Regions from separate parts of the Adlercreutzia sp. CNCM I-6207 genome, predicted to be linked through region 2. Evidence: riboswitches for the same ligand, from Rfam matches in the RefSeq annotation. Region 2 holds a riboswitch; the other holds the start of a gene.
The links. Region 2 has a riboswitch for thiamine pyrophosphate ahead of thiC (phosphomethylpyrimidine synthase ThiC). Riboswitches for the same ligand answer to the same signal wherever they lie in the genome.

Region 1: another riboswitch for thiamine pyrophosphate. It lies ahead of thiM (hydroxyethylthiazole kinase); the one in region 2 lies ahead of thiC (phosphomethylpyrimidine synthase ThiC).

What each region holds. Positions count from the first base shown of each region.
Region 1 covers NZ_CDRVLZ010000001.1:103,997-118,714, reverse strand. The annotation lists gene ACW4QM_RS00460 (ATP-binding protein) at 1-1,503, opposite strand, end outside; gene cysK (cysteine synthase A) at 1,624-2,556, opposite strand; gene ACW4QM_RS00450 (LysR family transcriptional regulator) at 2,908-3,834, shown strand; gene ACW4QM_RS00445 (MnmA/TRMU family protein) at 3,886-5,124, opposite strand; TPP riboswitch at 5,280-5,415, shown strand; gene thiM (hydroxyethylthiazole kinase) at 5,496-6,413, shown strand; gene ACW4QM_RS00435 (MTH1187 family thiamine-binding protein) at 6,438-6,737, shown strand; gene ACW4QM_RS00430 (ATP-binding protein) at 6,841-7,701, shown strand; gene ACW4QM_RS00425 (aminotransferase-like domain-containing protein) at 7,802-9,670, opposite strand; gene pdxS (pyridoxal 5'-phosphate synthase lyase subunit PdxS) at 9,881-10,810, shown strand; gene pdxT (pyridoxal 5'-phosphate synthase glutaminase subunit PdxT) at 10,816-11,454, shown strand; gene ACW4QM_RS00410 (ATP-binding protein) at 11,448-13,085, opposite strand; gene ACW4QM_RS00405 (chitobiase/beta-hexosaminidase C-terminal domain-containing protein) at 13,631-14,718, opposite strand, start outside.
Region 2 covers NZ_CDRVLZ010000006.1:2,968-17,685, reverse strand. The annotation lists gene murC (UDP-N-acetylmuramate--L-alanine ligase) at 1-190, shown strand, start outside; gene murB (UDP-N-acetylmuramate dehydrogenase) at 200-1,351, shown strand; gene ACW4QM_RS04420 (cell division protein FtsQ/DivIB) at 1,344-2,456, shown strand; gene ftsZ (cell division protein FtsZ) at 3,117-4,238, shown strand; gene ACW4QM_RS04410 (polyphenol oxidase family protein) at 4,263-5,090, shown strand; gene ACW4QM_RS04405 (YggS family pyridoxal phosphate-dependent enzyme) at 5,095-5,787, shown strand; gene ACW4QM_RS04400 (cell division protein SepF) at 5,892-6,689, shown strand; gene ACW4QM_RS04395 (YggT family protein) at 6,736-6,993, shown strand; gene ACW4QM_RS04390 (DivIVA domain-containing protein) at 7,057-7,860, shown strand; RNA gene rnpB (RNase P RNA component class A) at 8,107-8,479, opposite strand; gene ACW4QM_RS04380 (thiamine diphosphokinase) at 8,658-9,284, shown strand; TPP riboswitch at 9,346-9,470, shown strand; gene thiC (phosphomethylpyrimidine synthase ThiC) at 9,461-10,819, shown strand; gene thiE (thiamine phosphate synthase) at 11,076-11,747, shown strand; gene ACW4QM_RS04365 (cysteine hydrolase family protein) at 11,863-12,459, shown strand; gene thiD (bifunctional hydroxymethylpyrimidine kinase/phosphomethylpyrimidine kinase) at 12,584-13,441, shown strand; tRNA gene ACW4QM_RS04355 (tRNA-Gln) at 13,619-13,692, shown strand; tRNA gene ACW4QM_RS04350 (tRNA-Glu) at 13,714-13,790, shown strand; tRNA gene ACW4QM_RS04345 (tRNA-Glu) at 13,843-13,919, shown strand; gene ACW4QM_RS04340 (sulfite exporter TauE/SafE family protein) at 13,996-14,718, shown strand, end outside.

The DNA of each region.
Region 1 (14,718 bases), on a different contig from region 2:
GTCGGGCAGCGCGCGAATGGCGCGGGTGGCGGCATAGCCGTCCATGACCGGCATCTGAATGTCCATGAGCACCAAGTCGTAGGCGCGCGCATCGGCCTCCTCGATCATCCCCAGGGCCACCTCGCCGTTTTCCGCCGTGTCCACCGCATAGCCCGCATCGTCCAGAAGGCAGCAGGCGATCTCGCGGTTGAGCTCGTTGTCCTCCACGAGCAGAATGCGGTGCACCGGGCCCCGCCCGCGGCTCGGACGCGGCGCCTCGGCGGCCACGTCGGCGGGAGCCTGGCGGAAGGTGATGTCCACGGTGAAAGTGGAGCCCTCCCCCGGCGCGCTTTCCACGGCGAGCTCGCCTTCCATAAGATCGAGCACGTTGCGCACGATGGTGAGCCCGAGTCCCGTGCCCTGAACGCCCGAAGCCGTGGTGTTGCTCTCCCGTTCGAAGGGCATGAACATGCGCTCCATGAACGCGGGCTCCATCCCTACGCCCTTATCGGCCACGACGAAGCGGAAGCTGGCAAAGCCCTGGGGCGCGCCGGCGTTCTCGGCCACGCTGATGCGCACGGTGCTGCCAGCCGGCGAGTACTTGATGGCGTTGTCCACCAGCTGGGTGAGCACGTGGGACAGGCGCACGGCATCCACGAGCACGCGATCGTGGGCCAGAGGCTCAATGTCGCAGGCCAGGGTGACGTCGGCGCGGTCCGCCAGATCCACCATGTCCATGCGCGCCTGCAGAACCAGCTCGGAAAGAGAGCATTCCGCCTCGGCCAGCTGCACATGGCCCGCCTCCATGCGGCTGATCTCCAGCGTCTCGTTCACCACGTCGAGCAGCTGCTCGGAAGCGGCCAGCACTTTGTCGCTGTAGGCGCGCACCCGCTCGGCCTCGCCACCATGGGCCGAGATGAGCGACGCGTAGCCCACCACGGCGTTCAGCGGCGTGCGGATGTCGTGGGACATATTCGAGAGGAACGTGTTTTTCGCCACGTTGGCGGCCTCGGCCTCGGAAAGGGCGTTGCGCAGCATGGTGCGGTGCTCGAGCTCGCGGACATAGGCCTCGCGCAGCTGGGCGTTCACCGCCTCCAGCTCGTCGGCCCGCTCGCGCAGCTTGTCCGTGGCGTCGTTGATGAACACGTAGAAGAACTCGCCCGCGTCCAACGTGACGTGATGGCCGTAGTCCTCTATCCAACGCACCGAGCCGTCACGGCGGATGATGCGGTACTCCACGTAGTCCATGGAGTACCGGTCGGCCTGAATCTGACGGCTGATGGAGTGTTCCACGGCCTCGATGTCCTCGGGGTGCACCATGCCGGGGAAGGTGCCGCCCGTCAGCGCGACGAACTGCTCCTCGTCAGCGCAGCCGAAGATGCGCAGGCAGGCCTCGTTGACGTAGACCACCGCCTCGTCGCCATCAGCATGGTAGATGAAAAAGCCGCCTGGCATATGAGCGAGAACGTCGCCGATGTCGAGCTGGGCTAAAGCGGGGAATATGGAGGGCGCCGAGGTTGCCATGTGCTGCTTTCTTCTGTCGGTCGAAAAGGTGCTTTCCGTATGCTACCACGGCCGTTGCCCAGCGCCCCCGAAGCTGTCGATGAGCCCACGAATTTGTAACGAAAGAGAAACGTGGAGGGCTTACGAGAAATCGAACATGGCCGTGGAAAGGTAGCGCTCGCCCGTGTCGGGCAGGATGACGACGATGTTCTTGCCCACGTTTTCGGGTCGGCGCGCCAACTTCGCCGCCGCCGCCACGGCCGCGCCCGAGGAGATGCCCACGAGCAGTCCGTCATGGGCAGCCAGCTCGCGCCCGGCCTCGAAGGCCTCCTCGTCTTCGATGGCGATGACCTCGTCGTAGATAGCGGTGTCCAGCGTCTCGGGCACGAACCCGGCGCCGATGCCCTGAATCTTGTGGGCGCCGGCGCGGCCCTCGGAGAGCACGGGGGATCCGGCCGGTTCCACGGCCACCACCTGGATGGCCGGGTTCTGCGCCTTCAGATAGGCCCCGGTGCCCGAAAGCGTGCCGCCGGTGCCCACGCCGGCCACGAGGATGTCCACCACGCCATCGGTGTCCTCCCAGATCTCCGGGCCAGTGGTACGCTCGTGCACGGCCGGATTCGCCGGGTTGGAGAACTGCGAGGGAATGAACGAGTTCGGAATCTCCGCCGCCAGCCGCTCGGCCTCCTCGATGGCGCCCTTCATGCCCTTGGCGCCTTCGGTGAGCACCAGTTCCGCCCCAAAGGCGCGCATGAGGTTGCGCCGCTCCACGGACATGGTCTCGGGCATGACGATGATGATGCGGTTGCCCCGCACGGCGGCGATGGCAGAAAGGCCGATGCCGGTGTTGCCGGAGGTGGGCTCGATGATGACCGTCTCGTCGTCGAGGACCCCGGCCTCCACGGCGGCGTCGATCATCGATTGGGCGGCGCGGTCCTTCACCGAGCCGGTGGGGTTGAACGACTCCACCTTCCCGATGAGCGTGGCGGGCAGCTCGTGGGCGCGCTCGTAGTTGGTCAGCTCCACCAACGGCGTATGCCCGATCAGCTCGGTGATGTTCTCGTGGACGGTCATGGGAAATCCTTTCTGGCTGAAACAAAGCCGGCAACCGGTCGGAGACGTGGGGTGTTCTGACCGAGCGAGTTCCGCAGCGAACGAAACAGTCCAGTGGACTGTTTCGCAGAGCGAGGACTGTCTGAGCGAATCAGAATACCGCGCGGCTCCGACCGACGAGGAGATGCATTGCCCCCATCCTACTGAATAGCCCCACTTCGTCAACGGCCCGCGCCATAGCGGTTTCCGATGGCGAGGCGGCCGAGAAAACCGTGGCGCACCGTCAAGTTCTCCCTTCCATCGCCGCCCGACGGTCGTATAATGCCTAGCAGTTCCCTAGACTTGAATCCTAACCCGCCATAGGAGCTTCCCATGACCCTGCAGCAACTTCGCTACCTCATCGCCATCGCGAACCACGGCTCCATCTCGGCGGCGGCGCACACGCTGTACGTCTCGCAGTCAAGCCTGTCGGTGGCCGTGCGCGACATCGAGCGCGAGACCGGCGTCACCATCTTCGAGCGATCCAACCGCGGTATCACGCTCACGAGCGATGGCATCGAGCTTTTGGGCTACGCCCGCCAAGTGGTGGAGCAGGCCGACCTCATGGAGCAGCGCTACTCCGGCCGCGGCGGCGAGGCGGCGCAGCGTCTATCCATCACTTCCCAGCACTACGCCTTCGTGGTGGAGGCGTTCCTGGAACTGGCCGAGGAGTACGAGGGCGCCGGCTACAACTTCAGCCTGCGCGAGACCCGCACCTCCGAGGTCATCGAGGACGTGCGCGACTTCCGCAGCGATCTGGGCGTGCTGTACCTCTCCACCTTCAACGAGAGCGTCATCGGGCACGCCCTTTCCGACGCGAACCTCTCCTTCAACCTGCTGTTCACTGCGCAGCCCCACGTATTCGTCAGCGACAAGCACCCCTTGGCCTCGCGCACCGAGGTGACCGTGGAAGATCTGGAGGACTACCCCCGCTACGCCTTCGAGCAGGGGGCAAACAACTCGTTCTTCTACTCCGAGGAGCCCCTGGCCGAGCTGCCCCACACAAAGTGCATCTCCGTGAGCGACCGCGGCACCCTCTCGAACCTGCTCGCTCACCACAACGGCTACACCATTTCCACCGGCGTGCTCTCCAGCGAGATGTACACCGGCATCGCCAGCGTGCCCCTGCAGACCAAAGAGCTCATGCGCGTGGGCTACATCGTTCACAACGAGCGACAGCTGTCGCCTCTGGCCCAAAGTTACATCGAGAAGCTGAGCCTGTTCGTAGAAGGCTACCAAATCGGCCTCGCGGGGTTGTAGCCCAAAGCAGCAGCAGACAGCATCCGCAGCCCCTGTCTCCTTTCGGGCGGGCTAGAAAGCCCGGACGATGGTGCCGCCGCCGAGGACGATGTCGCCTTCATAGAGGACGGCGGCCTGGCCTGGGGCGGCGGCGCGCTGGGGCTCGTCGAAGGTGACGGTCAGCTCGTCGGGGCCGGTCTGCTCGGCGACCGCTGGCACGGGCCGCTGGCGGTAGTGGGTCTTCACCTGCACCTCGCGCGGGCCTTCCAAAACGCCTCCGCTGATGAGATTCACATCGCAGGCCACTACTCCTGAGCTGAGCAGCTCGTCTTTGAAGCCGACGATAAGCTGGTTGGCAAACGCATCTTTCCCCAGCACGTACAGCGGCTCGCGCGCCGCCACACCGATGCCCTTGCGTTGCCCGATGGTGTAGCGGATGAGCCCTGCATGCTCCCCGAGAACACGTCCTTCCCGGTTCACAATCTCGCCCGGTTCAAAAGCAGTAGCAACCGAAGTTTTCTTCGCACCTGTCTCCGTAGGAGCGGACCTTGGTTCGCCCTTGCCCGCGAGTCCTAAGGGCGTGCACAAGGTTTCTCCCTCACAACGACACGCCCGGCACCATGCTTCAATGAATCCCGTGTAGTCGCCGTCGGGAACGAAGCAGATATCCTGGCTCTCGGGCTTTTCCGCTGTGACGAAGCCGTGGGCGCGGGCCAGCTCGCGCACCTCGTCCTTCGTCAGCTCGCCCAGAGGAAACAGCATGTGGGCGAGCGTGTCCTGGGTGAGGTGGTACAGCACGTAGCTTTGATCCTTAGCAGGGTCACTCGCCCGCAGAAGCTGCCAGCACCCGGTCGCCTCGTCCCAGCGGCGCCGGGCGTAGTGTCCCGTGGCCACGTAATCGAGCCCCAGCTGGCGCCGGCGCTTTTGCAGCGCCTCGAATTTCAGGAACCGGTTGCAGGCGATGCAGGGGTTGGGCGTGCGGCCCTCGAGATAGGCCCCGCAGAACGGGTTCACCACCGCCGCATCGAAACGATCGCGCAGATTGAAGGCATCGTGGGGAATGCCGAGACGCCGGCACACTGCCCGCGCATCTTCCACATCGCGCGCCGACCCACACGTCGACCCTTCGCCTTTCCCGGCGTCGCCCAAAACCTCGCCACCGCGTAGCACCATCGTCGCACCGCGCACGTCGTAGCCCGCCTGCTGCAAGAGCAACGCGCACACGGAGCTGTCGACGCCTCCCGACATCGCCGCCATCACGCTGGCCGCCCCGGGCGCCGCGGCCGTTCCTCTGTCATTTCCGAAAGTCATGGGGCGCATCATAGCACAGCATGGAGCATCTCTCTTCTCTCCCTGCTCCATCGCGCTCCGTCCGCGTCTTCGCCTTCCACCTTCCCCTCGCTCACCGCCCTGTGGAGCGCGAGACAGGCATCCCCGCCCGTGCCCACTGCCAATCGTGCTACGCTGGAACCATGCAGGGGTACCGCCCCGACAAAGCGAGCCAAACCCATGGCCACCTCGTCGATGCGGTTGAGAGGGCGCTTGCCCAACCCTTCGAACCTGTCAGCTAACACTGTCGTAGGGAGCATGCTCACCAAGCACAAGGGGCGCTTCCTGCAGGGAGCGTCTTTCTTTTTGGCACGCCCGCAGGCCAGCGCTTCAGCTTCCGGAAAGGAATCGTCATGACCGAACCTTCCACCTGCGCCATCAGCGCACCTGCAGACGCTTGCGCGTCCCGCAGCACCCGAACCGAGGCAGAGCTTCGGGCGCTCATGGCCCGCGCCGTGCACGAGGTGCGCGAGACGAACCCGCTGGCGCCTTCCATCACCAACACCGTGACCCAGAACTTCGTCGCCAACGCCCAGCTGGCCGTCGGCGGCTCGGCGGCCATGGTGTATTTGCCCGACGAGGGCGAATGCGTCGCAGCCCTGGGAGGGGCCGTGTACATTAACCTGGGGACCCTGCTGCCCGTCTACGAGCAAACGGTTCCCGCCACGGCGCGCGCCTGCGCGGGGGCGGGCAAGCCTTGGGTGCTCGATCCGGTGGGCATCGGCATCGGCAGCCTGCGCACCCAGCTCATCGAGGCTGTGCGCGAGAATCCCCCCGCTATCCTGCGCGGCAACGCCTCGGAGATCATCGCCGTGGCTGAGCTGTGGGGACTCGGGGACGACGCGGCCGAAGACGCTTCCGGCGACGGTCCCCGCGGAGTGGACAGTACCGACTCTGTGGACGCCGCCGAGCGCGCCGCCGTGGCGTGCGCCCGCTTCACGGGAGGGGCCGTGGCCGTCTCCGGCACTACCGACCTTGTCACCGACGGCGCCCAGGTGGCGCGCCTTTCCGGCGGATCGCCCCTCATGACCTGCATCACCGGCTCCGGCTGCTCGCTGGGGGGCGTGTGCGCGGTCTACGCCTGCGTGGCCGATCCCTTCGTGGCGGCGCTCGCCGCAACGGCCGCCTACAACCTGGCCGGCCTGCGCGCTGCCGAAACCTACAACGGCTCCGGCAGCTTCCAAGTCGCCTTCCTCGACGCCCTCTACAACCTCACCGCCGAGGAAGTGGCCGAGGCACCTCTGGCGCTTGCCAGCGCATCAGCCGCGTAAGCCGAGAAACAAAAGGAGATTCCTATGAACACGCTTGTTGCCGTTGCCATCGCCCCCTTCGGCGTGGGAGACGAGCTGGCCCCCTACGTGGCGGAGGCCATTCGCGTCATCCGCGACTCCGGGCTGCCCCACCGCACTACCTCTATGTTCACCGAGATCGAGGGCGAATGGGACGAGGTCATGGCCGTCGTGCGCGACGCCACCATGCGCCTCGCCGACCAGGGCATCCGCACCGAGGTAATCCTGAAGGCCGACATCCGCCCGGAGCACAGCGACACCCTGCACACCAAGGTCGAGAAGGTGGAGGCACTGCTGACCGATTAGGGGTTCGTCCACAACTTTCCATCATCTGCATGGAGGCCCTTGCGCTTTCGCGTTGGCCCGCTATGATGCTTCCCGAAATACGACACGAAGCGAAAGAGGTTCCATGCTCCGCAAAATTATTCACATCGACGAGGACAAGTGCACCGGCTGCGGCCTGTGCGTCGACGCGTGCCACGAGGGCGCCATCGCCATGGTCGACGGCAAGGCGCGCCTGGTGCGCGACGACTATTGCGACGGGCTGGGCGACTGCCTGCCGGCCTGCCCCACCGACGCCATCTCCTTCGTCGAGCGGGAAGCCGCTCCCTACGACGAGGCTGCCGTGGCGGCACACCTGGGCGCCCGCAACGGCGGCGCGACGGCTGGCAGCGTTCCGGCCGCGGCCGAGTACCGCAGCGGCTGTCCCGGCTCGGCCGCCCGCACCCTCATCGACGACGCTCCGAAGCCGGCGCCGTCGCCTGCGCACCAGGGCGGATGCCCCGGTTCCCGCAGCCGCTCCCTGAACGGCGCCTCGGCACCGGCCCCCACGCCGGCCGGCCGCGCCGCTGCTCCGGCCGCTGCCGGCGCCACCGACGCGCTTTCCGCCGTGGCCGCCGCTCTGCCGAACCGCTTGGCTCAGTGGCCGTGCCAGATCAAGCTCGTACCGGCGCAGGCCCCCTACTACCAGGGCCGCGGGCTGCTTATCGCCGCCGACTGCACCGCGTTTGCCTGCGCCAGCTTCCACGAGCGCTTCATGAGCGGCAACGTCACCATCATCGGCTGCCCCAAGCTGGACGAGGGCTCCTACACCGACAAGCTCGCCGCCATCATCGCCGCCAACGACATCACCTCGGTCACCGTCGCCCGCATGGAGGTGCCCTGCTGCGGCGGCCTCGAGCGCGCCGCCGCCGAGGCCTGCGCCCAGTCGGGCAAGGACATCCCCTTCGAGGTAATCACCTTCGCCGTCAACGGCGACGTCATCGATTAGCTAAGGTCGCCCCAAACACCCATGGCAACGTCCTCGACCAGGATCGCGTCCGGCCGCCATCGCAACGGCGAAAAACTCGAAACCCGCTGTGACGGCCGGATTAGTCCAGCTCGGCCATAACTGCCTCGGAAACGATCCCGGCCACCTCCGGGATCGTTTCTTCTTTTACGGAGGAAAAGCTCATCACAAAAGCGGGGCGACGCCGACTCGTCCCGCGGTCGTTGAACCGATAGCGGCTCAACGGCGCCAAGCGCACGCCACGAACCGCGGCGCGCCGAGCCACGCGTTCCTCGAAGGCCACGCTGTCTCCTTCGGCGCTTTTCGCGCCTTCGCCCCTTTCGTCGCCTGCGCCGATTCCGACTTCCATGAGAAAGTGCAGCCCGGCGCCCACGTTGGCGAAACGTAGGCAGCTGCCAGCCGGGGACGCCGCAAGCGCCTCCGTCAGCGCACCCAGCAGCCGTCGGTAGCGCGTCCTCTGGCGATTGACATGGCGCTCGTAGTCGCCCGATTCCATGAACCGCGCCAATGTCAGCTGCTCGAGCGCGCCCACCGTGCAGGTATAGAAACCAAGCTTGTCGCGAAACCGCTCGGCCAGCTCTTCGGGCAACACCACGTACCCAATGCGGAAAGCACCTCCGAGCGTCTTCGAGAACGTGTTCGCGTAAATCACGCGGCCAGCCCCATCGAGGGTCGCGAGCGTCGGCACGGGACGTCCCGCCATGCGGAACTCACAGTCGAAGTCATCTTCGATAAGATAGCGCGACCGGGTCTCAAGCATCCCGCCGACTTTCCCACTCCCGCACTCGTCCACCAAGGCGTTTTCCGGATCCCACTTAGCCTCAGAGGGCCGGCTGGGCCCATCACTGACGCGTGGCGCCAGAACGCTCTCTGACTTTTCCGAGGTGCCGTAAGCCCATTCCACCAGCGCGCGCCGACGCGACACCGGCACCGTGATGCCGGTGGGAAACTGGTGCGAAGGGGTGCAATGCAGCACGTCGATGCCAGCGCGCTCAAGAACCTCCAACGACGGTCCCTCCTCGTCGAGGGCGATCGGCCGCACCGCCACATCGTTCGACCGGTAAATACTCGCAAGCCGCGGATAGCCGGGGTCTTCCACACCGTATACCAGGTCGCGGCCGAGCAGCTGCACGAGCAGACCATAAAGCGACTGGGCACCGGAACCGATCACGATCTGGTCGGGATGCACCTCCATGCCGCGAAAGCCCCGCAGATGCGCCGCGATGGCCGCCCGCAACCGAGGCGATCCCTGGGGCCCCGCGGCTTCCAGCACCGTGCGCTCGCTCTCGTCGGCCAGCACGCGCCGCAACGTCCGCGCCCACGCCGCATAGGGAAACACCCCTTCCGGCGCCGTCGCCCCTGTGAAGTCGGCGAGCCATTTGCGCCCGACATCATTCTGGCCGCACCAAGATGCCCCGCATCCGGCCCTGCCGTCCTCGATACCCCCGTTGCTTCGGATTTTCGCCTCATACCCACGGGGGCCTGATTCGCCCCGGAGCCCCAAATGCACCCCCAAAACATCCCCTTCGCCACAAGCTATACAAAAGGACTCGTCTTTTGTGGCAAGTTTTTCGAGGGTTTCGACGTCATCGTTTCCCGAAACCCCCATTTTGGCTACGCCGAGCGCGCTTTTGCCCTCGAAACCGGCTTTGGAAGGCGATTTCACGGTTTCACGCGTCGAAACCCTCGAAAAACTTGCCAAATTCGGGCCGATTTCCTGCACATAGAAGCCGCTGCGGGGCACGGCGCGCACATAGCCCTCGGCCACCAGCTGGTCTAAGGCCCCCTCTACGGTGACGACGCTCACTCCCAAATGCTTCGCGAACGCCCGCTTGGAAGGGAGACGCGCGCCGGCCGCAAGAGCACCCGACTCGATGTCGGCTCGAAGCGCCCGGTAAAGCTGCTCGTACAGGCTCGTCTCCCCTCCGCGATTTAGCACATACGTGAGCATCGCTTTCCCTTCCTCCTCCTGCAGCACGCTTTGAACGAGCTGCTCCTTTACGACCACCTGGTCTTCTGCCAGATCGCCAGCTCGTCGGCTCTTTGCGAAACCGAGGCCACTTCCAACTGACCTTATTAAAACTTCCCAAATTGAATATAACACTAAGCTCAGTTATCCCTTACCCTTCCGCTCATATCTTTTGCGAAAGGAAGGATCCTCATGACCGAAACCGCCCCCGCCGCTAACCAGGCCGGCAACCCCGCTACTCCCATCACCTCTGCTGAGCGCGTAGCCCTCAACCGCCAGCTCGCCCAAATGCTGAAAGGCGGCGTCATCATGGACGTCACCACCCCCGAGCAGGCCCGCATCGCCGAGGCCGCCGGAGCCGCGGCCGTTATGGCGCTCGAGCGCATCCCCGCCGACATCCGCGCGGCCGGCGGCGTTTCCCGCATGAGCGACCCGGCCATGATCAAGGGCATCCAGGCGGCCGTTTCCATCCCCATCATGGCGAAATGCCGCATCGGGCACTTCGCCGAGGCACAGATCCTCCAGGCCATCGACATCGACTACATCGACGAATCCGAAGTGCTCTCGCCGGCTGACGACACCTACCACATCGACAAGACCGTCTTCGCCGTCCCCTTCGTCTGCGGCGCCCGCGACCTCGGCGAGGCCCTGCGCCGCATTGCCGAGGGCGCCACGATGATCCGCACCAAAGGCGAGCCGGGCACCGGCGACGTCGTGCAGGCCGTGCGCCACATGCGCCGGATGAACGCTGAAATCCGCCGCATCCAGAACCTGCGCGACGATGAGCTGTTCGAAGCGGCGAAGGAGCTGCAAGTGCCGGTGGAGCTGCTGCGCGAGGTGCACGAGGCCGGCAAGCTGCCCGTCGTGAACTTCGCCGCCGGCGGCATCGCCACCCCGGCCGACGCGGCCCTTATGATGCAGCTGGGCGCCGAGGGCGTCTTCGTGGGCAGCGGTATCTTCAAGTCGGGCGACCCGGCCCGACGCGCCGAGGCCATCGTAAAGGCCACCACGAACTTCAACGATCCTGAGATGCTCGCCGCCTTGTCCGAAGACCTCGGCGAAGCCATGGTGGGCATCAACGAGCAGGAGATCCAGATCATCATGGAAGAGCGGGGGCAGTAGAACCCATGTCCCCAACCATCGCCGTTCTCGCCCTGCAAGGCGCTTTCATCGAGCACGAGCAGCGCCTGCAATCCCTCGGCTGCACCACCATCGAGCTGCGCCAGGCCGCCGACCTCGCCCGTCCCTTCGACGGCCTGGTGCTCCCCGGCGGCGAGTCCACCGTACAGGCGAAGCTGCTGCATGACCTGGGAATGTTCGAACCGCTGCGCCAACGCATCGCCGAGGGCCTCCCCGCCCTCGGCACCTGCGCCGGCCTCATCCTGCTCGCCGACCATTTCCGCACCCTGCCCGTCACCGTGCGCCGCAACGCCTACGGCCGCCAACTCGGCAGCTTCCACGCCGAGGGTCGCTGGGAAGAAGGGGCGAAGGGGACAGAAGAAGCCGCGGGAGCAACCTGCGTCGCAGACGCGAAGGACTACTCGAGCAACAGCGCCACACTCGCTTCCGAGCCGGTTCCCCTCACCTTCATTCGCGCCCCGCGCATCGAAGCTACCGGCCCCGGCGTCGAGCCCCTCGTCACCCTGAACGACGCACCGGTAGCCGTGCGCCACCGCAACCAGATCGCCGCCGCCTTCCACCCCGAACTCGACGACGACAACCGCCTCTACGAAGCGCTCCTCGCGCCTTTGAAGCGCGCCTACTGAACCAACCGATAGACGGCGCCCGGGCCGCGCGACGGCCCCAGCCGTTCCACAAGAGACTTGTCCATCAGCCGATTGAGCGCGCGGCTGATCGTTGCCTTCGACTTACCCAATGCGTCCATAAGAATCCGCGAGCTCACCGGTGCGGGCGCCTCTTCCAAGAAGTCGACGATGTCGCACTCCACCGTACCCGGCGCCAGCACATGAATGGTATGGAAGCGACCTGTTTCGTCTGACCACTCCGTGACGGATCGCACGATCTTCCCGCCCGCAGCGCCCTCAGGCAGCCGAACGCCACCGCGCCCGCCACCCCCCGCGCGGCCGCCGAACCCGAACCCGAACCGCCCTGCCTCCGCGCCAGCGCCGGCCTTGTATAGCGCCACCTCGAAAGCGGTGATGTGGTCAATGGCTACCGGTTCCGGCATATTCGCCTCGCGCAAGCTGGCCCGAATCTGGAAGTAACCCGTGCCCTTGTTCTCCACCACGCTGCCCACCTCGGCAAACCCCTCGGCATAGGGGGTGGCGCGCAGGATGTTGGCCAGTGCCTGGTTGCGCGGGAAGGAAACGCCAAGCTCGCCCAAACGGTCGACCGTCATAGCCCGGCACAAACCGCCTGGACTCAATATCTCAATGCGGTCGCCGTACATAGTCACCTGAACCTGAGAGGCGCACCCGTCCGGCGAGTAATCGCGGTGCATGAGCGCGTTGGCCACCGCCTCGCGCACGGCCGTCTCGGGATACTCGAGTCTATCGATGCGAAACGCCCCCTCCACCTTCGACGAGACGCGCACGTTGCGTCGCAGCGCCACCATCAGCTCCGATATCATCACGGGGATGGGCCCGACGATCTCGCGAGAATCGAGAAAACGCAGCCCCTCGGCGCTCACATCGGCCTTCGACGTCCCCGGGATCACCGTAAACGAAAGGCAGGCCCGCGGGAAATAACGCTGCGGAAAGCGCCCGAGCGCCATAAGTCCCGCCAATGTGGGTCGCACAATCCCCTCCCCGTCACGAGCCGTCACGCAGAGCGCCTCAAGCAGCTCCTCGTCGCTCATGCCCTTGAACGCTCGCGGCGAATCGGCACGCTGTCGGCGCATGAAGCCCTCCAGAAGCTCTTCGTCAAAGTCGCCCATCGCAGCCCCTTCGACCACTTCGCGATCGTATCGCGGCGGCCGACGCCCCTCCAGCAGGCGGTCCACCTCGTAGGGGCTCAGCCTCCGATCACCATCCCCCACACGCACATAGGAGCCGTCATGCATTGCGCGCGACTTGACGAAGCAGGGCTTAAGCTCGGGCGGCAGTTCGGGCACCGTGGCCACCACCACAGGCGATCCTTCGAACTCGACAATCTCGACTGACGCCCGCACGGGCGGCTCCATCTTCTCGCCGCACATCTGGGCAAGCGCGTCGGCCACAGCACGCGCCTTGAAGCCCGGAACACCTTGGAACCCCGCTCGCTCCGCGAGCCCCAGAATCACCACGCCACCCGACGTGTTCGAAAACGCGCTCAGCGTCTCCGCCATGCTTTTCGGAAGCCCCTGAGAAGCCGCTTTCACCTCTACCCGCTCGGTGTCGGTGCCAAGACGTCGGGCGAGACCAATATAGCTCTCCAGATCGAAATCGTACACGCCCATAGCCCACCCCCGCAAATAGTTTCAAGAAGTCTCATCAGTATGCAACAACTTGAGACTATTTGCAACAACGCTTGTATTTGTTGGTGCGCGCAAACCCAACATTGTGCAAGACCCCTGCTCAGAGAATTCAAATCATGATTTGACTGTAACATCTGCGGGACCGACATCACCGGCAACACCTCCGCCCATGCGAAAGAACACATGAAGGCCGGTGAAGGATCTGGGCATCATAGTGAAATCCGTCAGATAGTCACCGGCTACAACACGGTTAGCCATAAGAAAGAGGGACATTGGGAAACGAGGGTTGTCGGCGGTCGTTGGGAATAGACGTTAGGCAGGGGTCATTAAGGATGCGCTTGATATTGCTGTCAAGCCCTGATAGACGATTTGTCCGTTTATCAGCCACAGTTGCTTAGATGCCGGCAGAGCATGAAACAATTTCTGCCAGTAGGCGTCATTTCGCGATGCGCATCTTTTATATCCAATAGGCTGCATGGGTATCGCTAACCCACACAGCCTATTGGCGCCCAATCTCTCTAACGTACTTATCTGCGACTATTGAATCTTCTGCGACCGACATAGAGCAGCAAAGAAGCCAGTCCTATAGCAGAAGCGCAAAAGAGAATCAGAGCAATACGCACAGGCAAGCCTAAGCTGTCACTTGTTTCTGCCAAAAAGCCTAAAGAGCTAGCAGGCTTATCAGTATCAGTGACGGAGTTCGCGTTATCTGTCTGACCCGAATTGATTTCCTGGTTACCTCCTGATGCCTCAGGTGCATCCGAACCACCGTTATTCCCTTGGCCACCGTTCATGCTTCCGCTATTGCCCTGATTGGTTCCACCGTTGTCTCCGCCTCCCTGCTCGCCACCACCTGACGGATCGCGTCCGTCATCGGTTACGCTCACGGCAAGATTCAATCTCTCGCTGTATTCATCAAAAGGCATCCCCTCTTTATATGCGGCGATTCGATACTTCGTATCTCCCGTAACACTGATAGGTCCGGTGTAAACGCGTCGCGTCCCGTTTGCATCGCAGGGGCAGGTGTCGTCGGTGGTGTAGTAGATGGTCGCTCCTTCGGTGGTGGTTGTCAGGGTTAGCTTCGAACCTTTCGGTACCGTCACGCTGTTCTCTTTTGGAGCCAACGCATCGAACGTGTTCGTTCCGATGGTTGCGGTGGGCCGCACGGGTTGCGCTGCATCAGAAGTGGTGCGAATCGCCAGCTCCTTGGAAAGCGACGTGCCAGTTGCCGCAAGGGTGAGCGCCGTCATTCCGGGAAGGTCACCATAGAGCGAGAACGATGTCTTGCCCTCGGAATCCGTCATGCCAGTTGCGATGCCCTCGCCAGAAGCGTCCAAGGCGCTGATACCGTCGAGCGCCGCGATGCTGGGCGCATCCACCTGTGCCGTCACCGGCTGGTTCGCCACAGGGGTGCCGTCCGAATAGCGCACGTAGGCCACAACTTGGACAGGTTCAGGAGCATCGCTTTGCAAGACGACGGCATTCTCATAGTTCGCAACGAGCTGCGCCGGACGTTTCTCGACGGTGAGCGTCTTCGACCATGACCCGAACAGATCGCCCAACGAACACTCCGTATAGCTCTTCGCACCGTTCAGCTTCACCGAAACACTTGCTC
Region 2 (14,718 bases):
CGTTACCGGCAAGACCTTCTTGAACGTGGTCACCGACCATGGGCATCCCCATGCCGTCTTCGTGCCGCGCCGCATCGACACGGTGCCCCATATGCTGGAAGTGGCCGAGCCCGGTGACCTCGTCATCACCATGGGCGCGGGGGACGTGACCGCCATCGCGCCACAGCTTGTGGACGAGCTGGGCCGCTAAGGGAGCCCCATGGCCCGTCACGCCTCGCCCGTGCAATCGCTGCTTGTGGACGACCGCTTCGACGGCGACGTCTACGCCCACGAGCCCTTAAGTCGCCACACCACCTACCGCATCGGAGGCCCGGCGCGCTTCTTCGTGCGCGCGAATTCCGTGGGGGCGCTCACGGGGCTGGTGGACGTCTGCGCGGCCGAGGGCACGCCTTGGGTCGTGCTCGGCCGCGGCTCCAATGTGCTCGTGGCCGATGCGGGATTCGCCGGCGTGGCCATTGTGCTCGGCCGCGACTTCCGCACCCTGCGCTTCGATGATGACCGCTTTATCGTGGGCGCGGGCGCCTCGCTCTCTGCAGTGGTGCAGGAGGCCTTCAAGCGCGCTATCGGCGGTTTCGAGTTCGCCGTTGGTACTCCGGGTACCGTGGGCGGCGCCCTGCGCATGAACGCCGGCACGGCTGACGAGTGGATAGGCCAGCGCGTCGTCTCCGTCACCACCTACCGGCCCGGGCGCGGCCTGGCCCGACGACGCGGCGACGAGATCTCCTGGGGCTACCGCGCGAGTTCCTTTGCGGCGGACGAGGTGATTCTGGAATGCGAGCTGGCCGCCGAGGCCGCCGATCCCTATCGGGTGCGCGACAAGATGGAGGGCAACCTCGCCCGGCGCAAGGGCTGCCAGCCGCTTTCCGAGCCCACCTGCGGCAGCGTGTTCAAGAACCCCGAGGGGGGATCGGCCGGGCGCCTCATCGAGGGGGCGGGATGCAAGGGCGCCGAGGTGGGCGGTGCGAAAGTGTCCGAGCTGCACGGCAACTTCATAGTGAACCGCGGTGGCGCCACGGCCGCCGACGTGCGCGCGCTCATGGAACAGGTGCGCGCCGCCGTGCTTGAGAGCACCGGCGTCGAGCTTGTGCCCGAGGTGCGCATGCTGGGCTTCGACGAAGATTTCCCGAGTGCGCGCGGTGCCGACGAGGCATTTGGCGACGAGTGCGCGCGCGGTGCCGCTGGCGGCACGTCTGCTGGCACGGGCGCGAGCGTTGCCTCTACGGCGGGCTCCGCGCCTTCTACCGGCGAGCGCGGCACGCCTTCCGCTGACGCGGCCGCTGGCGAGACTGCTGGCGAGGTTGGCGCGCTTTCCACAGGCGAGGGGCGCGACGAGGACGGTCGCCGTGGCTAGGAGATCGAGCAACCGCAACGTCTCGGTTCCCCGGGGCTCCACCTCGCGGGGGAGTGCGCGCGGAGGCGTTTCGCGCAGCGCCTCGCCGTCGCGGCGCCCCGCGTCGGCCCCGATGCGCCCGGCTTCGTCCCGACCTGCCCCGTCCGTGCGCCCGACCTCGCGCGCACATTTCGGCTCGGCGGCATCTTCGGCGGCCGGCCGCTCTGCCGGCGGTCGCGCCTCGGGCGCGCGCCCCGCGCCCCGCACGGTGACGACATCGGTGCGCCTGGGGGACTTGCCCGCGTCTCGTGGCGACCGCCGCGCGCCGGCGGCCCGGGCCATCGCCCGCCCGAAGCGCTCCGGCGCCTTCAAAGCCTTTATCGTGGCGCTTGTGCTCGTCTGCGTGCTGGGCATCACCTATGCGGCCCTCTATTTCAGCGGGGCCTTCGCCATCACGTCGGTGAAGGTCAACGGCGCCGACCACCTCACCAACGACGAGATGGCCATCCTCGCCGCCGTGCCTCAGGGTACGACGCTTCTGAACGTGGACACGTCTTCGGTGGCCAACAGCGTCGACCGCGACGCCTGGGTCGCCGACGTGTCCGTGAACCGCATCTTCCCCGATACGCTGGAGATCAACGTCACCGAGCGCGAGATCGCCGCCATCGTGGAAGTGGCGGCCGACAACGCGAAGGTCACCCAGATGTGGGCCATCGCCTCCGACGGCATGTGGCTCATGGAGATTCCCGCCCGCGATTCCGAACTTGGTGCCACCATTTCTCCGCAGATCTACGAGGACGCCGACCGGGTGCTGCATATCACCGGCGTGCCTTTCGGCCTCACGCCCGAGGTGGGCACCTACTGCGCCGACGGCAACGTGAACAACGCCCTGGCCATCTTGGACGGCCTTTCCACGGAACTTGCCGAGCAGGTAAAGACGGTGACGGCCACCGACGCCGCCTCCACGTGCCTGACCTTGGACAACGGCATCGAGATCGCCTTCGGCACCGCCGAGGATATCCGCGACAAGGAACGCATCGTCCTGCAGATCATGGCCGACAACCCCGGCAAAGTCTCCTACATCAACGTCCGCGTCCCCGACCGCCCCACCTGGCGCGCCGTCTAGGAGGTTTCGCTCGCCCTACGGGACGAACGTCCCTGCCGACGCTGCGCGCCCGACAGGCACCGGTTGGCTTCTCCCTGACTTCCTCGGGCGAAACCGTGAGCGATCTTTCCCGTAGGGGGCGACCTTGGTCGCCCCTCCCAACCGCGTCTACCGAGCAGGTGTCGCGGTCTTCGGTCGGCGAACACCCCCGTTTTTGCAGCAAATCGCGAGTTGTAAGCGTCTAGGGGGTGCGGAACTTTTTGAAACCCCCGCAGCCAATGCTCACGACCTGGGGTTTTGCAAATATGGAAACTTCTGCGGGCCTTCTCTCCCGCATCGAGACGCTTATAACTCAAGATTTGCTGCAGAAACGGGGAGGTTCGCCGACCGAGAGTTTTCCCAGGAAGCGAGAAAACGATGCGGTCGCTCGCTTCGGAGCCCTGCGAAGCACGGCGCGGTTGCCCGCTTTGCCGCCCTGCGAAGCGCGATGCGGTGGGTTTCTTGTCGTATTCGTGTATCTGCAGGCTCCTTTGGCGGTGATTTGCGTTGCAAACGAATGGGCATCGTGTACAATGTCCTGCATAAATGCCGCCTTTGGGCGGACCGCAGGGCGCGCCCGAGCAACGACGCGCGGAAACGAGACAAACGCAGCAGTAAAACGCAACAGGTGTGGAGGACGAAATGCCGAACATTCCAGGCTCTGAACATTTGGCCGTCATCAAGGTCGTCGGTGTCGGCGGCGGCGGCACGAACGCCGTGAACCGCATGGTGGAGGCCGGCGTGCGCGGCGTGGAGTTCATCGCCGTGAACACTGACCGCCAGGCCCTTCTCATGTCCGATGCCGACAAGACCATCCACATCGGCGAGGAGCTGACCCGTGGTCTCGGCGCCGGCGCCAACCCCCAGGTGGGCTGTCAGGCCGCCGAGGAGAGCCGCGCGGAGATCCGCGAGGCTCTGGCCGAGGCCGACATGGTCTTCGTCACCGCTGGCGAGGGCGGCGGCACGGGCACCGGCGCGGCCCCCATCGTGGCCGAGATCGCCCGCGAGGAGATCGGCGCCCTTACCGTGGGCGTCGTCACCAAGCCCTTCTCCTTCGAGGGGCGCCTTCGCCGCAATCAGGCCGACCAGGGTATCGATCTGCTCTCCCAGAAGGTCGACACCCTCATCGTCATTCCCAACGACCGCCTGCTCGAGATCGTCGACAAGAAGACGTCCATGATCGACGCCTTCCGCATCTGCGACGACACGCTTCGCCAGGGTATCCAGGGCGTCACCGACCTCATCACCATCCCCGGCCTCATCAACCTCGACTTCGCGGACATCCGCACGGTCATGAAGGATGCCGGCACGGCCATGATGGGCATCGGCATCTCCACGGGCGAGAACCGCGCGCTGGACGCGGCCCAGCAGGCCACCTCTTCCAGCTTGCTGGAGTCCTCCATCGCCGGCGCCTCGCGTGTGCTGTTCTCCATCGCCGGCGGCCCGGATCTCACGCTGACCGAGGTCTCCGAGGCGGCCCGCACGGTGGAGGCCTGTGCCGACGAGAACGCCAACATCATCTACGGCCAGATCATCGACGAGGAGCTGAAGGACGCCGTGCGCATCACGGTCATCGCCACGGGCTTCAAGGTGGGCGCCTCTCAGTCCTCCATGGACTTCGCCCCCCGCAAGGACCTGTTCGCCTCCACCGAGCCGGCTTCCCAGCCGGTCCAGCAGGCGCCGGTCACCTTCTCGGCCCCCGCGCCCACGAGCCGTTTCACGGATGAGGACTACATCCCCGACTTCCTGAAGCGCGCCCGCTAGGGGAGAGGTCGACGTTCGAGTCCCATGGCACTTCCCAAGCCGACATTGCAGGCCCGCCCGTCAGCGGGCCTTTCCTTTTTAACCGATGAGCCTCTGTTCGTGGCCACCGGCGTGCGCCTGGGTTTCTCGCGCCGCCAGGGCGGGGTGAGCGAGCCTCCCTACGACGGTCTCAACTTGGGTGATCACGTGGAAGACGACCCGATGGCCGTGGCTGAGAACCGCGCGCTCCTCTTGGATGCCGCGGGCCTCGGGAGTACTCGGCTGCTGACGCTCAACCAGGTGCACGGCGATGTCGTGCTCGCCTTGGACGACGATGCGGCTGCCGCATGGGAGGAGGTGACGCGCGCCGGGGCCGCCGGCGCCGACGGCGTGGCCGTGGCCGTGCCGGACGTGACGGCGCTTTTGTGCTTCGCCGACTGTACCCCGGTTATCGTCGTGTCCCCGTCGGGGGCTTACGCCGTGGCCCATGCGGGTTGGCGCGGAGCGCTCGCCGGCATCCCCGCCAAGGCCGTTGAGGCGCTGGCGGCTCTCGACGCTCGTGCGGGGCGAGCCGCCGATCCTTCCGAGTACAACGCCTACATCGGCCCGCATATCGGCGCGGAGTGCTACGAGTGCGTCCCCGACCTCGTCGGCCGCTTCGCCGAGCGCTTCGGGCCCTCGTGCGCTCGCGGCGCCGATCATCTCGATTTGGAAGCCGCCGTGCGCGCCAGTCTCGCCGAGGCCGGTGTCGCGGAGGCGCGCATCGCGTCGTCGGGGGAGTGCACCGCCTACCGCGACGACCTTTACTTCTCGTATCGCAAAAGCGGAGGCCGCTGCGGACGCCACAGTGCCTTCGCCGGTCGAAAGGAATGAGCTTGTGAGTATTGCCGAGCGCTATCAGAGGGTGGCCGCGGAGGTGGCCGAGGCAGCGGTGGCTGCGGGCCGCGCGCCCGAGGACGTGCTCCTCGTGGCCGTGTCGAAGACGGTTGGGCCCGAGGGCGTGGCCGAGGCGATCGAGGGGGGCGCCCGGGATTTCGGCGAGAACCGCCCCGACCAGATCGTGCCGAAGTCCGCCGCGTTCCCCGAGGCTCGCTGGCACTTCATCGGCAACATCCAGTCGCGCCGCATTCCCGAAATCGTCGCCTCTGCAACGCTTATCCACTCCCTGTACCAACGACGCCATGCCGAGAAAATCGATCGCGCGGCCGCGGAGCTTTCCAAGGTACAGGACGTGCTCATCGAGGTGAACGTGTCGGGCGAGGTGTCGAAGAGCGGCGTCGACCCCGTCGAGGCGGCCGATTTGGTGCGCACGGTGGCCGCCCTGCCCCACGTGTCCGTGCGCGGCCTTATGACCATGGCCCCTGCCGGCGACGCGCAGGCGGCCCGCGAGGCCTTCGCGGGACTAGCTGAACTGGCCGCCCAGATTCGCTCCCAGCTTCCCGCCGATGACGCCGCCGTTTTCACGGAGCTCTCCATGGGCATGAGCGACGACTGGCGCGAGGCGGTGCCCCTGGGGGCTACCATTGTTCGCGTCGGGCGGGCCATCTTTAGTGAATCTTATCAGGAGTAGCCTTCAAGCTGGTATGATGATCGAGAACACTGCGGGGCCGCAAGCGCCCCTTTAGACCTTAGAACCACGGCGGGCGGCACCGCCCACACGAAGCAGGAGGCTCCATGGACGGCAAGAGCATGTTCGGCGACATCAAGTCGAAGCTGGGTTTCGGCCGTAAGAACGGTTACGAGGAGTTCTACGAGGACTACGAGGAATTCGAAGAGGGCGACGACTACGGCGAGTACGGCTACGACGAGTCCTACGAGCGCACGTCCGGCTCGGCCTATGACCCCTACGACTCGGTAACCACCCGCGAGCCCGGCGAGCGTTCCCGTGGCCGCTCCTCCATGCCCCGTCTCGTCTCCATCGACGCCGTGCGCGCCCGCACGGCGGTCCCCACGCTGCCCGACGACGATGCGCCCGCGAGCCGCCGCGGCTCCTCCAGCTCGTTCCGCACGATGGTCGATTCCTCGCTGCCGCCGCAGATGACCCCAGAAGGCACAGCCGCCGCCTCCGCCGCCGCCTCGGCGGTGCATCACGCCCGCTCCGAGGGTTTGAACTCACTGTTCGAATCCACCACGCCCCCGGCCGATACGCGCCCGGCAAGCTCGCGAGGCACTTCTGCCTCCGCTTCCGGTTCGCGCTTCACCCCCTCTCGCACGCTGAAGGTGGTGGCTCCCGGCGCCTACAACGACGCCGAGGCCGTCTCCACGGCGCTCAAGCTCGGCAATGCGGTGGTGCTGAATTTGGCGGCCACTCCCGATGCGCTGGCCAAGCGCATCCTGGACTTCTCCTTCGGCGTGGCCAGCGCGCTGGATGCGAACGTGGAATGTGTGGGCAACAAGGTGTTCGCCCTCACTCGCATCGACGAGCTCACCGAGGCCGAGCGCTCCTACCTGCGCACTCAGGGTATCATCTAGCGCTTGGCGCGCCCTTAAGACCTTCCGACTAAGGAGCCTTTGAACTATGCTGACCTACCTCCTCGTGAGACTGGCCGACGCCTACTCCATGATCATCTTCATCTACGTGATGATGTCCTGGCTGCCGAACACCCAAAGCGGCATCATCGGCGACATCTACCGCGCTCTGGGCAAGCTGTGCGACCCGTATTTGAACTTGTTCCGAAAATTGATTCCGCCCCTTGGAGGAATGGTGGACGTGACTCCCATCATCGCTCTGCTTGTATTACAATTCGGGGTACGTTTGCTGGTGATGATTTTCTAAATTCAGACGGCCGGCATTCCGACGTGTCAGCGACGTAACATCGTAAGAAACTGAGGTACCTACATGGCAATCACCGCTTCCGACATCCACAATCAGAGCTTCTCCATCGACCGCAAAGGCTACGATGTGGATGAAGTGGACGTGTTCCTCGAGCATGTCGCCGACGAGATCGACATCTTGAACGACACCATCGCGCACCTCCAGGATCAGCTGGAGGCCGACCGCTTCAGCGGCTTCGACGCGCCCGCCGCCTCCACGGTGGCCATCACCGAGGTGGCTGCAGCGACCGTCGACACCTCCGAGTACGACGCTCAGCTCGCCCAGAAGGACGCCATCATCGCCGATCTGGAGCGCCAGCTTTCCGACAAGCGCGCCGACGACAACGCCATCGCCCAGGCCCTCATCATCGCCCAGCGCTCGGCCGACGAGATCCTCGCCAAGGCCAACGCGAACGCCACTGAGACCATCCAGGACGCCCGCGACGAGGCCCAGCGCATCATCGATCGCGCCAACACCGATCGCCAGGACGTCATCGACGCCATCCGCAAGCTGCAGGACGACCGCGAGGATGCTCGCGAGGAGTACGCTGACCTCTTGAAGGACATCATCTCCGACGCTTCCCGCAAGCTGGCCGACATCGGCGCCAACGTGCCGGCCGCCGCGACGGCGCTGGACGGCGAGTACGACGTGGTGCCCGGCCTCACCGGCAACTTCGAGATCGACGAGTACGTGGCGCCCTCCGCTTACGTGACGCCTCAGGCCCCGGCCGCCGTTGTGGCCGCCGCCACCCCGGTTGCCTCTCCCTACGAGAAGGACCTCTCGGGCTTCGGCGACGCCGACGACTTCGAGTTCGAAGAGATCGACTAATCAGCTGAGAGAATCTATATGGTATGTAAGAACCGCCTTATTGGGCGGTTCTTCTTATTACTTGATCTTTTGTCTTACCCGTTCGCCCAAGGAAGTCAGCGAGGTTCCGACAGGTGCCTGGAATTCGCTTGAAAAGCGGCTGAGCGTACTTTGGTACGCGAAGGAAAGCTTTGAATGCGAAGGCCAGGTGCCTGTCGGAACCGCAGCATCGACGTAGTTTGTGCGCCGTCAGGCAAACGAAACAAAGAGGCGAGCGGACCTGTAAGCCGGGTTCTGTCGGGGACGGCCATTTATCTCGAACGCGAGTCGCCCCGCGCCTCTAGCACGCAACCCGAGCGCACGGCGGGCCACCGTATGGCGCTCCTATTTGCGCTTGCTCCAGATGGGGTTTGCCAAGCCGCGACGTTGCCGCCGCGCTGGTGCGCTCTTACCGCACCGTTTCAGCTTTTCTCCTGTGTCGCGCATGCGGCTCGCACCGCATGTTCCGAGCAGGGGAGTCTTCTTTTCTGTGGCACTTTCCGTCGGGTCGCCCCGCCCAGCCGTTAGCTGGCATCTTGCCCTGCGGAGCCCGGACTTTCCTCGCACCCCTGAGGGGGTACGCGACCGTCTGGCCCGCTCGCCTGTGGTATTGTAGCAGAACTTGCTTCACCCTGGTCGAACCACACGAGTGACACACCGTGTCATCCTGAGCGGAGCGCGCAGCACGAGGTCGAAGGATCTAGCGGCTCCCCGCAATGAGATCCTTCGACTTGCGCTCGCTTAAGGATGACATGGTGAATGTGAATGGAGGATATGTTTTGAGCACGGTCGCATTAGTTGGCGCATCGGATTTCAATGCCGCTCACTTTGCCGCCCATTGGAAAGAGGGCGCCTTCGATGCGGTCATCGCCGTGGACGGGGGGTTTGCCTCCCTGGCAGCTGTGGACTGCGCGCCTGATCTGGCCATGGGCGACTTCGACTCGCTGGGATACGTGCCCGAGGGCATGTCCGTGAAGGCGTTTTCGCCGGAGAAGGACGCGTCGGATATGGAATTGGCTTTGGAGGAGGCCCTCGCGCGCGGCGCCGATGCCGTGGAGGTGTACGGCGCGCTCGGGGGGCGGCTCGACCACACGGTGGCGAACTTGCAGCTCTTGGCCTCCTTTGCCGAGCGGGGGCTCGCTGTGGCCGCAGTGGGGGAGCGCGAGCGTATCGCGTTTCTCGTCGGCCCCGGCGAGCTGCGCCTTCCCGCGTTGCCGAGCGGTATCGTGTCGGTGTTCTCGCTGACCGATGTTTCTGCAGGGGTCGTGGAAGAAGGCTTGAAGTACGGCCTTGACGGCGTGGCCCTCACGAACCGCACGAGCTGGGGCCTTTCCAACGAGATGGTCGACGAGCCGGCGCGCATCGCGGTGGAGAGCGGCACGCTGGCGGTGTTTATGCCCCTGTAGGGCGGCCGTCCGCGCCCACGCCGCTTGCGACGCGGCCCAACTTCCCTATACTGTGCCTACAACCTCATACCCGGGGAGCTTGCAGCCGCGCGACGGTCGGGCAGGCTGAGAGGGGGCGCCGGATACGCCCCGACCCGAAGAACCTGATATGGGTAATGCCAACGAAGGGAGTCTCTATGGCCAATGCCGCACCGTGCGCCGCCGCCGACGCGCAAACCCCCATCACCCAGATCGATTTCGCCCGCGCCGGCGTCGTCACGCCTCAAATGGCCGCCGTGGCCGCCGCCGAAGGCCGCGAGCCGGAGGCCGTCCGCGCCGCCGTGGCCGCCGGGCGCACCGCCATTCCGGCCAACATCCATCACGCAAGCCTTGTTCCAGCCGGCGTCGGTTCCACCCTGGAGGGCGTCCCTCTTTCCACGAAGGTGAACGTGAACCTCGGCATCTCGGGCGATCTGGCCGATGAGGCTCTGGAATGGGAGAAGGTGGACGTGGCCCTGGAACTGGGCGCCGACGCCATCATGGATCTTTCCAACTCCGGCAAGACCCGCGCCTTCCGCCGCGCGCTCGTTGAGAAGTCGCCGGCTATGATCGGCACCGTGCCCATGTACGACGCCATCGGTTACCTGGAAAAAGCGCTCATCGCCATCACGCCCGAGGACTTCCTGGAGGTGGTGCGCGCCCATGCCGAGGACGGGGTCGATTTCGTCACCATCCACGCCGGCATGAACCGCCGGGTCATCGAGTCGTTCAAGGAGACGGGGCGGCTTACCAACATTGTGTCCCGCGGCGGCTCCCTCATCTTCGCCTGGATGGAGGCCACCGGTCGCGAGAACCCCTTCTACGAGTACTACGACGAGGTGCTCGCCATCTTGCACGAGCACGATGTGTGCATCTCCATTGGGGACGCCATGCGTCCCGGCAGCGGCTACGATGCCACGGACGCCGGGCAGATCGCCGAGCTCATCGAAATTGGCAAGCTGACGCGCCGCGCCTGGGACGCCGGAGTGCAGGTGATGGTGGAAGGCCCCGGGCATATGGCGCTCGATGAGATCGCCGCAAACATGAAGCTGGAGAAGCGGCTGTGCCACGAGGCGCCCTTCTACGTGCTGGGGCCGCTTGTGACTGACATCGCCCCGGGCTACGACCACATCACGGCGGCCATCGGGGGCGCCATCGCGGCTTCTGCCGGCGCCGACTTCCTCTGCTACGTGACGCCGGCCGAGCATCTGCGCCTGCCGGACGCGAACGACGTGCGCGAGGGGCTGGTGGCTACGAAGATCGCCGCCCACGCCGCCGACATCGCCAAAGGCGTGCCCGGCGCGCGCGATCGCGACAATCGCATGAGTGATGCGCGCCGGCGCGTGGCCTGGGACGAGATGTTCGAGCTGTCGCTGGATCCGGCCCGCGCCCGCGCCGTCTTCGAGAGCGCCCCGCCTTCCACCGAGGGCACCTGCACCATGTGCGGCAAGATGTGCGCCATGAAGACCGTGAACGACATCATGGACGGTCTCGTGGTCGACCTGGATGCGGAGTAGGGGCGCCAAGGAGGCGCTGGAAGAGAATGGGGCGCGAGGCGCAGGGTCGGGTCGATCTTCGCCCCCTATCGAGGCAGAAAAATCGAGTTGTTAGACTTTTTCAGCAGGGCATTTTGCGGAAACAAAGAACTAAAAAGGTCTGACCAGGCATTTTCGTAGTGTTTCCTCCTGTTTGCTCGGCATCGCGCTTGCGCAATGTCTAACAACTCGAAAAAAGTGACCAGAACGAACACCTGGTTTGGAACAAGGAGTGAACATGCCTGTACGGGAACGTGGAAAGTGGTCGGCGGAGGCCATTCGCTGTGCCTTGAAGCTGTACGCGGTGACGGACAACGCGTGGCTCGGAGAGCGGACGCTGGCGGAATGCGTGGAAGCGGCGCTTGCCGGGGGTGCGACCTTCGTGCAGCTGCGCGACAAGCAGGCGACCGGCGATGCGCTGCGGGCCGAGGCGGAGGAGCTGCTCGCGCTCTGCCGCGCGGCCGGCGTGCCTTTCGTGGTGAACGACGACGTGGAATGCGCGCTCGCCGTGGGCGCCGACGGGGTGCACGTAGGCCAGGACGACATGGCCTGCGAGCGAGCGCGGGCGCTGCTCGGCCCTGACGCCATCGTGGGCGTATCCACCCAGACGGTGGAGCAGGCGCGGGCAGCCGAGGCGGCCGGTGCCGACTACCTGGGCGTCGGCGGCGTGACCGGCACGGCCACCAAGCCCGAGGCCGGGGTGCTCGCAGCCGAGGAGTTCCGCGCTATCGTCGCTGCCGTGGACATCCCCGTCGTCGCCATCGGCGGCGTGAATGCCGCCACGGTGCCGTGCCTGTCCGAGCTGGACGTTGACGGCGCCGCCGTGGTGAGCGCCATCTTCGCCGCTGACGATATTGAGGCCGCAACACGCGAGCTTTCCCGTATCATCGACGAAACCCTGAGTATTTAAGTCATGGTCGCCTGCTTGCCGCAGACGCGAAAGGGGCGGCGCTCCTGGCTTCGGGCAACGCGCAGGGAGAAACGGGACGGGAATCGGAAGACCCGTTAGCGAGAAAGGAACATCCATGCTCGGCGACGAGAACAACAACGACCTCATCGACCTCACTTCCATCGATCGCGCGAAGTGCGCGCTGCTCGTCATCGACGAGCTGGGCGATCCCACGGGAGGCCCGCTCGAGCCGGTGCTCCTGCCTGCCATCCAGCAGACGGCCAAGCTCACGACGGCCGCCCGCGCCGCCGGTATGCCCGTCGTCTTCACCAACGACGCCCACCTCCCCGGCATCGATCGCGAGTTGGCCCTGTGGGGCGCCCACGGCATCGCCGGTACCCCGGAGGCCCAGACCTCGCCGCTGCTTGATCCTCAGCCCTCCGATTACGTGGTGGAGAAGCGCCGCTACAGCGGCTTCTTCCAGACGGGACTGCTTTTGCTGTTGAACGAGCTGGGCGTCGACACGCTCATCTGCTGCGGCATGGACACGAACATCTGCGTGAAGCATACGGTGGCCGACGCCTACTTCAACAATTTCAACATCATCGTGGTCGGCGACGCCACGGCCACGTTCCTCGTGGGCAATCAGGAGGAAGGCCTCGAATACATGAAGGTGTGCTACGCCGCCAAGGTCGTCGACACCAACGAGGCCGTGAAGCTCATCGAGGGGTAGCCCCCGTCTCATCAACGGTTGATTGCCAGAAAGGGGCGGCCGTGCAGGCGCGCCCCTTTCGTGTGAAATGATGGTTTCATGCGGCCGTTCGGGAAGCGGTCGACGCCGTCGCGAAAGGAATGCCATGAAAGCGGTTCTCACCATTGCCGGATCCGATTCCAGCGGGGGAGCGGGTATCCAGGCCGACCTGAAGACCATCGCCGCCCATCATCTGTTCGGGGAGAGCGTCATCACGGCGCTCACGGCCCAGAACACGCTCGGCGTTACCGACGTGCTCGAGGTGGATCCCGTTTTCGTGGGCACCCAGATCGACGCCGTCTTCGACGACATCCGGCCCGATGCGGTGAAGATCGGCATGGTGTCGTCGCCGGCCATCGTGAGCGCCATCGCCGATGGGCTCGATCGCCACAAAGCCGCCAATGTCGTGGTCGATCCCGTTATGGTGGCCACGTCGGGCTCGGCGCTCATCGCCGACGCCGCCGTGGACGCGCTGGTGCGCCAGCTGTTTCCCCGGGCCACGGTGATCACCCCCAACATCCCCGAGGCCGAGGTGCTCTCGGGCACGGCCATCGCATCTTCGGAAGACGTGGAGGCGGCTGCGTCGTTGATCGCCGACCGCTGCGTCGCCGTTTGGGAGAACGCGTCGGATTTCGCGGACGCAGCGCCTTCCGTGCCCGCTATCCTCATCAAGGGCGGCCACGGGGTGGACGAGCCGGACGCCGCCGACGACTACCTGCGCATGGCCGACGGCGAATCGGTGTGGCTGCGGGGTACGCGCATCGCCAACGACAACACCCACGGCACCGGCTGCTCCCTCTCCTCGGCCATCGCCTGCGGCCTGGCCCGGGGCTTTTCCGTGGACGTGGCCGTGCGCGACGCCAAGGCCTACGTGGCCGGCGCCCTCGCGGCCGGTCTGAACCTGGGGCGTGGCTCGGGTCCCCTCGACCACATGTGGCAGTACGGTGCCCCGATGCCCTGCTAGGGCGAGAACAGCTCTGTCGTACTGGGGTTTTCGCGCGAGCTTTTCACGCGATGCGGTTGCGGCCGCTCCCCGCATTTTTCGTAATTCCCAAAATTGGGGCTTGACGGGGGGCGCTTGCTTCCGTAACATACTCACTTGCGCTCGCCGCTTTCGAGCGGTGTGGCGAGAAAGTTCTGTTGGGGTGTCGTCTAATGGCAGGACAGCGGTTTCTGGTGCCGTATGTGAGGGTTCGACTCCTTCCACCCCAGCCATTTTCTCGCGTGGCATTTCGTGGCTCCGTCGTCTAGCGGTTTAGGACGCCGCCCTCTCAAGGCGGAGGTCGCCGGTTCGAATCCGGTCGGAGCTACCAAGGAATCCGGGTCGGGAGGCCGCACGCCTCCCGGCTTCATGAAGCGCCATGTGGCTCCGTCGTCTAGCGGTTTAGGACGCCGCCCTCTCAAGGCGGAGGTCGCCGGTTCGAATCCGGTCGGAGCTACCAAGAACTCACGAGCCGCCCTCGGGCGGCTCTTTTTGCGTCCGGCGAGTGTGGCGGAGAGGCGAGAAGGGAAGGCGTCGTGGAGTTTCTCATCGTGTGCCCGTTGGCGCTCATCGCCGGTTTCGTGGACGCCATCGCCGGCGGGGGAGGGCTCATCTCCCTGCCCGCCTACTTCTTCGCCGGACTGCCGCCCCATGCCGCCATCGCCACCAACAAGCTCTCCAGCACCTTGGGCACGCTGGTGGCCACCGTACGCTATGCGTTGTTCGGTTACATGGTGAAGCGCTTCGTTGTCGCAGGCGTCGCCTGCGGCCTGGTCGGCTCGGCCATCGGCGCGAATCTGGCGCTTCTGGCCGACGCCACCGTGCTCACCGTGGTGATGCTCGTGGCGCTTCCCCCCGTGGCGTTCCTCGTGTTCCGCTCCAAGAACCTCGACCGTTTCGCCGAACGTCCCCTGCCCCCGCGCCAGGCCCTTGCGGCCACGGCCCTCATCGCCCTGGCCGTGGGCGTCTACGATGGGTTCTACGGGCCGGGAACGGGCACCATTCTCATGTTGCTGCTCGCCGCCGTGGCCCACCAGGACGTGCGCACGGCCGCCGGCACCACCAAGGCGATCAACCTGGCCACCAACGTCGCCGCCCTGGCGGTGTTTCTCGTCAATGGCGCGGTGCTCATCCCGCTGGGGCTCGCCGCCGCGGCCTTCAACATCGCCGGCAATTGGCTCGGCTCCACCTTCTTCGACAAGAAAGGGGCGCTCATCCTGCGCCCCATCATGCTCGTCGTCATTGTCCTGTTCGCCATT